One region of the Pseudoalteromonas maricaloris genome, then DNA from elsewhere that is predicted to be linked to it. Evidence: predicted binding sites of a transcription regulator. Region 1 holds the regulator's gene; the other holds the start of a gene.

Region 1 (4,216 bases):
AGTCGGCCTGCGCGGAAGATGTAACGGGGCTAAACATACCACCGAAGCTACGGCTGCAGACTTTGTCTGCGGGGTAGGGGAGCGTTCTGTAAGTGGCTGAAGGTGTGCCGGGAGGCATGCTGGACATATCAGAAGTGCGAATGCTGACATGAGTAACGACAAGAGGAGTGAAAAACTCCTCCGCCGGAAGACCAAGGGTTCCTATCCCATGTTAATCAGGGTAGGGTGAGTCGACCCCTAAGGCGAGGCTGAAGAGCGTAGTCGATGGGAAACGGGTTAATATTCCCGTACTCGGTATGAATGCGATGGGGGACGGAGCAGGCTAGGCAAGCATGGCGTTGGTTGTCCATGTGAAAGGCTGTAGGCTGGTGACTTAGGAAAATCCGGGTTGCTAAGGCTGAGAGTCGAGACGAGCCACTAAGGTGGTGAAGTTGTTGATGCCCTACTTCCAGGAAAAGCCTCTAAGCTTCAGTTCATACTGAATCGTACCCTAAACCGACACAGGTGGTCAAGTAGAGAATACTAAGGCGCTTGAGAGAACTCGGGTGAAGGAACTAGGCAAAATTGTACCGTAACTTCGGGAGAAGGTACGCTCTTGTTTGTGAAAGACTTGCTCTGTAAGCAAACGAGAGCCGCAGTGACCAGGTGGCTGGGACTGTTTATTAAAAACACAGCACTGTGCAAAATCGTAAGATGACGTATACGGTGTGACACCTGCCCGGTGCCGGAAGGTTAATTGATGGGGTTAGCTTAGGCGAAGCTCTTGATCGAAGCCCCGGTAAACGGCGGCCGTAACTATAACGGTCCTAAGGTAGCGAAATTCCTTGTCGGGTAAGTTCCGACCTGCACGAATGGTGTAACCATGGCCACGCTGTCTCCACCCGAGACTCAGTGAAATTGAAATCGCAGTGAAGATGCTGTGTACCCGCGGCTAGACGGAAAGACCCCGTGAACCTTTACTACAGCTTGGCACTGAACATTGACCCTACATGTGTAGGATAGGTGGGAGGCTTTGAAGCAGAGACGCTAGTTTCTGTGGAGCCGACCTTGAAATACCACCCTTGTAGTGTTGATGTTCTAACTTAGGCCCCTGAATCGGGGTTGAGGACAGTGCCTGGTGGGTAGTTTGACTGGGGCGGTCTCCTCCCAAAGAGTAACGGAGGAGCACGAAGGTTTGCTAAGTACGGTCGGACATCGTACGGTTAGTGTAATGGTAGAAGCAAGCTTAACTGCGAGACAGACACGTCGAGCAGGTACGAAAGTAGGTCATAGTGATCCGGTGGTTCTGAATGGAAGGGCCATCGCTCAACGGATAAAAGGTACTCCGGGGATAACAGGCTGATACCGCCCAAGAGTTCATATCGACGGCGGTGTTTGGCACCTCGATGTCGGCTCATCACATCCTGGGGCTGAAGTCGGTCCCAAGGGTATGGCTGTTCGCCATTTAAAGTGGTACGCGAGCTGGGTTTAGAACGTCGTGAGACAGTTCGGTCCCTATCTGCCGTGGGCGTTTGAGAATTGAGAGGGGCTGCTCCTAGTACGAGAGGACCGGAGTGGACGAACCGCTGGTGTTCGGGTTGTGATGCCAATTGCATTGCCCGGTAGCTACGTTCGGAACTGATAACCGCTGAAAGCATCTAAGCGGGAAGCAGGCCTCGAGATGAGTTCTCACTTTGACTTAGAGTCAACTGAAGGGCCGTTGAAGACTACAACGTTGATAGGCGAGATGTGGAAGTGCTGTGAGGCATTAAGCTAACTCGTACTAATTACCCGTGAGGCTTAACCATACAACGCCAAAGTGGTTTATAAGTGACAGAAGTTAATAGACTAAAGTAGACAAAAGAATTTAATAGCTTTTTCCGGATTTACATTGATGAGGGAGACTTCATTGATGAACAGAATTTCCTGGTGACTATAGCGTTTTGGACCCACCTGACCCCATGCCGAACTCAGAAGTGAAACAAAACAGCGTCGATGATAGTGTGGATTACCCATGTGAAAGTAGAACATCGCCAGGGCCAAATAAGAAAAACCCGTTGCAGTAATGCAGCGGGTTTTTTGCTGTTTGGGATATAGAAAACCTCGCGAGATGAACTCGCTCCCACCACAGTATCAGCATAGTGCAACATGGTAGGTGGTGGTTAATCAGCCCTAAATCTTAATAATCTATTTCTTATTGCGTAGAGTCGTAGGTTATGCTCTGAGGCACAGACTTCACTTCTTGTTTAATGGTGCTCTAATTAATGCTATTAGCAAATACACTTAAAATATGTCGAATAAAGAAACATTTGCGATTTTTTTTGAGCTGTATATACTTACAGTAAATAAACCACTGTATGGAACACCAGTTAATGCGTCCTCTAACAAAACGACAAGAACAAATCTTTGAATTAATAAAAGTATTCATAAAAGATACTGGCATGCCTCCAACTCGTGCTGAAATAGCTGATGCTTTGGGTTTTAAGAGTGCAAATGCAGCGGAAGAGCATCTTAAGGCGCTTGCGAAAAAGGGAGTTATCGAAATGGTCCCAGGCGCAAGCCGAGGGATTCGACTTGTAGAGGATGAATCCGAACAACTTGGTTTACCTATTATTGGCCGTGTTGCTGCTGGTGAGCCTATTCTGGCAGAGCAACATGTAGAGAGCCACTGTAATGTAGATGCGAGTTTTTTTAAACCTAATGCTGATTACCTTTTAAGAGTTAATGGTATGAGCATGAAGGATATTGGCATTATGGATGGTGATCTACTAGCTGTTCACAGCACTCAGGTGGCTGAAAATGGCCAAGTGATAGTGGCTCGCGTAGAAGAGGACGTGACAGTTAAACGCTTTGAAAAGAAAGGGAAGAAAGTTTTATTGCATGCTGAGAATGAAGAATTTAAAGCGATTGAAGTGGATCTAGAGCATCAAAATTTCTCCATTGAAGGGTTAGCTGTCGGCGTTATCCGAAGTGCTGACTGGATGTAGTTTATGAGAGCGAGTGTAGCGTTAAATATAAAGTTGCGCTTGCTTTAACTATATTTTGTTTAAAAAGTGATAATTAACTTTTCTAACTATGTGAAAGTAGGATGATTATAGTGACTTTAATCATTTAGTAATATTTTTAGTTTTCTGATCTTTATACACTATTTTTCATCATTCTTTGTTTTACCCCCTATAGTTCCCAGTTTTGATTCTAAAGTCGGTCTTCTCGAAAATCTTGCAATTTGTTTGTTTTTTGACTAATTGGTTAATAGTCGTGCAGTAAGTCTATGTACAAATAGACAATATGACAGTCATCCAATAATAACAAAAGACAACCACGAGTTGTCTTGAAGGAGACGTCAAATGAAAATTTGTCGATTAGTTGTAGCATTCATCGCAGTGCTAATCGCCATGCCCTCACTTGCTAACAGCGCTTACAATATGAGGCAAGGTGTTACAGACATTAGTCATCAAGTGTATGAGCTTCACATGACCATATTTCTAATATGTTGCGTCATTGGGGTTATTGTATTCGGGATTATGTTTTGGGCGCTTATAAAACACAGAAAGTCAAAAGGCGTTGTTGCAGCGCAATTTCATGAAAGCACCAAAGTGGAAATACTTTGGACAGCAATTCCTTTCCTGATACTCATTGGTATGGCAATACCAGCCACAAAAACGCTTATTGCTATGGAAGACACGAGTAAAGCTGATCTGACCATTAAGGTCACAGGCTCTCAGTGGAAATGGCACTATGAGTATATGGGGCATGATGTTGAATTCTATTCTTTGCTCTCTACTCCGAAAGATGAAATTAGTGATCTCAAAGAAAAAAATGAAAATTACCTGCTTGAAGTTGATAAGCATTTAGTTATTCCCACCGATAGGAAAGTTCGCTTTTTGATGACCTCAGATGATGTCATCCATTCTTGGTGGGTGCCCGATTTTGCGGTGAAGAAGGATGCCAATCCAGGCTTTATAAATGAGGCATGGACAAAGGTAAACGATGAAGGAATTTACAGAGGCCAATGTGCTGAATTATGTGGCAAAGATCATGGCTTTATGCCTGTCGTTGTCGAGGCCGTAAGTCCCGATAAATTTGATAGTTGGCTCAACGATGCTAAAGCTGAAAAAGCAAAAGCAGAGGCTGAGTCACAAGCAGTTGCCCAACAAACCCTTTCGAAAGAAGAGTTAATGGAGGTTGGTGAACAAACTTACATGGCTTATTGCGCAGCTTGCCATCAACCAACCGG
Region 2 (4,216 bases), 980 kb from region 1:
GCTCCGCGCTGTTTAATGTGATCTCTAAAGCCTCTTTATCTCGAAGTGCTAAGGTAAAATAAAGCGTTCGAGTTACTAAGTTACGTTGCTGTAGGAATAATGCTAAACGCGATAGCAAATGCTCGATTGGCTTTTCTAACCAAGCCATTACTTCGACTTCGTAAAGTAAAGGTGCAGTAAGCTCAAAGGTTTCCGCAGGTTGGTAATAGTTAAGGGTTTCCTTTAGTTTTCCAAACAAGCAGCCGACATAATGTACGAGTTCAGTATCAAAACGTTTAGCCAGCTCACTGAGTGCAAACAGCTCTAACTGCGCCACGTTTTTAACTCCGGTGCGAGCAAGCAGCTCAACCACCCGACTGTCTAGACTTGTACGTGTTAGTCCTATTTTCCCCAAGTAATGACGCTTTTGGCACGGAGTTAACACAAGCGCATTGCAATACTCTCGCGCCAAGAGTTTAGCCATTATTGTGGACTCACCCATGCCGTAATAATAACTCTTGCCAAGCTGCGCTAATTGTCCAGATATTACTTGCCAGTAACTTGGCAAATCATGATAGAGCGACAGCATAGAATCGACTTTAAGCACAAGGCCATTAGGTTCATCGATTACAATATCTGCACTTACTTGATAAAGCATATTGGCAATTTCTAATAGCTGCTGTCTTTCTAGCAAGTCGTCGTAGGGCAAAACATGAAGCTGTGTACACAATGCACAAGCAGTCCCAAGGCCCATTCCTATTTTTATACCTCGCTGCTGCGCTGCATCATTTAACTGCACTATCTGGTTTTTGCGGCCATCAATAATAACAACGGGTGTAACAAAATCACCGGAAACCGTTTGCTTTGTCATTCCCTCTAGTTGCAGCATAGGAAAATAGAGATATAACCACATAACTAGCTCGTTAAACGCCGCTCATAGCCCGAAAATGCAACTATATTATCGCTAACATGAGGTAGATTCGGCTTTTCAAGCTCTGGCCAATAGTGGGGATTCTCTAGTTTAAGACTGCGATGTGCAAAGTGCCCCTTGTGCTTCTTTACTATCACATCCAAGCCGCTGTGCTGTGCTTGTAAAACCACTGAAAGTGTAAATGGTAAAGTCTGGGCGTACTGCGCTTGGTACAAAGCAAATAACCTACAATCTCCCGCCTGTGCACCTAACTGCAAACGCTTTACAGCAGCAATAGAAAGCGCTTCGTGCCAAAGTACAAGCGCACTACACGCACCACTTTTTACACATTGTTCCGCAGCCCACAGTGCTTCTTTTTCACTTGGTGGCTGCAATATCATAAATTCACTCAGATCTAACGATAAATAATGCAATGCCGCGGCATGTATTTGCCCTGGAGGATTAATTAATACCTTCAAACGGTTATCATCCACAAAATGGGGCAATATCAACCTTAACTCTCCTATTCCCATTGCAGTTTTAACACCAATCACACCTTGTTGCGGCCAACCACCGCACAGTAAATCATCAAGTGCAGCAAAGCGAGTACTGACGACATCATGCTGCAAGGCCTGTCCACGTCCACGCCAAAGCAGGTTTTTACGTTCAAGAAGATCTATATAATTCGCCATATATCACCAGACACTGTTTATATATACAGTATATTTAAATAAAGGCAGATCGCAAGTAGATCGCTAGAAAAGAGGCGAGTTAAAAATAACCATAGTTTGCGCTTTAAGTTAATCGTGTTTTGCTTAGGAGAAATGAGGTCTACAACTAGGGCCTGTTGATCTTTCAAGTTTGTTTTGCAGCAGTTTGATTGGTATTTATACAAGACAGAGCCAGCGTAGCATAGTCATTCTATGTAAGTCTGGCGATAAAGACTTTGTGCTCCTGCAAAGTCACCTTACCCCACATCCTTGTGGGGCAACACAGAAGAAATGCTAATCAAGCGCTGCCCTTTGGGTTCATCTGAGTGCGCTTTGTTCATTGTTGCTCAACTTTTGCCTAGATTACTAGGCGGCAAGTCGAGCGTCGCGACCAAAACACACTCAGAAGAACAAAAATCAAACAGCAAAGGTCAACAGGCCCTAGTCTATTTGTATAAAAGGCGACAAGAACTGAGACGTAAAACAATGAGTGTGGCGCGTAGATAACCGTCTTTTGACCTAGCAGAATGCTACCCACTTAGGTAACAGCTAACCAACTGAACTACCACTTTGCTGCAACGGGCAAAGTTATGACGACATTATTATAAGCTTATGCTGAAAAATAAGTGACTTGATTGTGATGACAAAAGGAAGACTGCTAAGAAGAGAAAATGAAAACTGGCCCAGTAGTCGGGACTCGAATCGAAGCGTCGAACCGCCGCAACAGACCGCTTTCTCTTAGTCAACAGCTAACCAACTGAACTACCACTTCGCTGCAACTGGCAAAGTTATAACGACATTATTATAAGCTGATGTTGAAAAATAACTTACTTGATAGTGATGACAAAGGGAAGACTAACGGTAAATGAGCTTTTTGGTATTTTGATTTTTGTAAAGGAAGCTTGCTTAGAAGAAAATGCAAACTGGCGGAGTGGACGGGACTCGAACCCGCGACCCCCGGCGTGACAGGCCGGTATTCTAACCAACTGAACTACCACTCCGCAGTGATAGATTTGCAAGATATCTTAAATGGCGGAGTGGACGGGACTCGAACCCGCGACCCCCGGCGTGACAGGCCGGTATTCTAACCAACTGAACTACCACTCCGCAGAGATATCTTAATGACATTATTTTACTCGTTTTAGTGTTGGCGGAGTGGACGGGACTCGAACCCGCGACCCCCGGCGTGACAGGCCGGTATTCTAACCAACTGAACTACCACTCCAGCGAGTAAACAAGCTGTCATAAAGCTTGAATATAGTTATGCGATACATTGGCGGAGTGGACGGGACTCGAACCCGCGACCCCCGGCGTGACAGGCCGGTATTCTAACCAACTGAACTACCACTCCACTGAGTATTCGCATTTTTTGCTTCGAAGTGTTGGCGGAGTGGACGGGACTCGAACCCGCGACCCCCGGCGTGACAGGCCGGTATTCTAACCAACTGAACTACCACTCCATAAGAAGCAAATGCACGTTTGTAATAAGTATTGGCGGAGTGGACGGGACTCGAACCCGCGACCCCCGGCGTGACAGGCCGGTATTCTAACCAACTGAACTACCACTCCAGCGCGACTTATTGATACTACGAAGAAATTTGGCGGAGTGGACGGGACTCGAACCCGCGACCCCCGGCGTGACAGGCCGGTATTCTAACCAACTGAACTACCACTCCGCGTCATATTCTTGCAGTGTTTGCTGTAAGGTGTGCTCCCTGACAGCGGCGTGAATAATACGAATGACCCCCTCATGAGTCAACCGTTTTTTGAAAAAAAACCGTGTTTTTTAGTTATCTTTCATTGAAAGGTTCAAAATATCACCTGATTTGTCATTTTTTGAACCATTCCCTGCTGCGTTATTTTCAGATGGTCCTAAATCATCAAGATCAATGACTTCTTCGGTTTTCTTAAATGGATTCTTTGGCATTGGTACTTTTAGTCTAATTGGCTTTTTTTGCACCAGAATACGAATGGCTAACCAACCGAGCAATAATACAACTAAGTTACCAGCAACAATAATACTGACTAATAGCGCTGTGCTTATTGTCGGCTCTGGTTCTGGCTCAGGTTGTTTCACTGCTGGTAACGCAGCGGCTTCCAATTCAGGCACTTTTTCAATGGGTCTTTCAATTTCAAAATTGTAATTTGGCAGCGTTGCCATAAACTCACGGCCATTGATATTTTCACCAAATGCGGAGATTTCTACACTATAACGCCCCCAATCATAATTCTTGATTGGCAGCTGACGATAAAGCCGCTCTTCTGCATCTAAGGTAAACATCTGCTCTTCACCATTAGGGTAGAAAATTTTGCCCTGTAGCAATATGGTCTCAGGTTTCACAACCGTGTCGTCTATCGTAATAGTAAGGCCATGTTCAAGCTCGTTTTCACCCGCTAGCATCAATTCAAAGTTGAATGGCGGCTCAGCGATAACAATAGGTGATTTGATCACTCTCCTTTTTAGAATGGGCGTTTCAATGAAGAATTCAGGCTGCCACTCTCCCGCTGGAAAGTTTAATTTAAACTCACCAGTAAAAATTCCATCCAAGGGTCTTTCATCAAACTCTCGGCCATCATCTTTAAAGTCGGTCACGCTTTGCGTACCTGCACCAAAGTT

What was found. The regulator LexA, encoded in region 1, represses DNA repair genes until DNA is damaged. The targets are predictions, from matches to a motif close to TACTGTATNNNNATACAGTA.
Region 2: the regulator LexA is predicted to act here: its motif matches at 1,593-1,612, upstream of imuA (translesion DNA synthesis-associated protein ImuA).

The regions. Positions count from the first base shown of each region.
Region 1 covers NZ_CP024625.1:3,788,269-3,792,484, reverse strand. Annotated here, with positions in the region: rRNA gene CTT31_RS16895 (23S ribosomal RNA) at 1-1,787, shown strand, start outside; rRNA gene rrf (5S ribosomal RNA) at 1,905-2,018, shown strand; gene lexA (transcriptional repressor LexA) at 2,352-2,966, shown strand; gene coxB (cytochrome c oxidase subunit II) at 3,327-4,216, shown strand, end outside.
Region 2 covers NZ_CP024625.1:2,806,717-2,810,932, forward strand. Annotated here, with positions in the region: gene CTT31_RS12315 (Y-family DNA polymerase) at 1-892, opposite strand, end outside; gene imuA (translesion DNA synthesis-associated protein ImuA) at 895-1,581, opposite strand; gene CTT31_RS23560 (hypothetical protein) at 1,891-2,106, shown strand; tRNA gene CTT31_RS12325 (tRNA-Asp) at 2,524-2,600, opposite strand; tRNA gene CTT31_RS12330 (tRNA-Asp) at 2,630-2,706, opposite strand; tRNA gene CTT31_RS12335 (tRNA-Asp) at 2,748-2,824, opposite strand; tRNA gene CTT31_RS12340 (tRNA-Asp) at 2,874-2,950, opposite strand; tRNA gene CTT31_RS12345 (tRNA-Asp) at 2,983-3,059, opposite strand; tRNA gene CTT31_RS12350 (tRNA-Asp) at 3,092-3,168, opposite strand; tRNA gene CTT31_RS12355 (tRNA-Asp) at 3,199-3,275, opposite strand; gene CTT31_RS12360 (TIGR03503 family protein) at 3,386-4,216, opposite strand, start outside.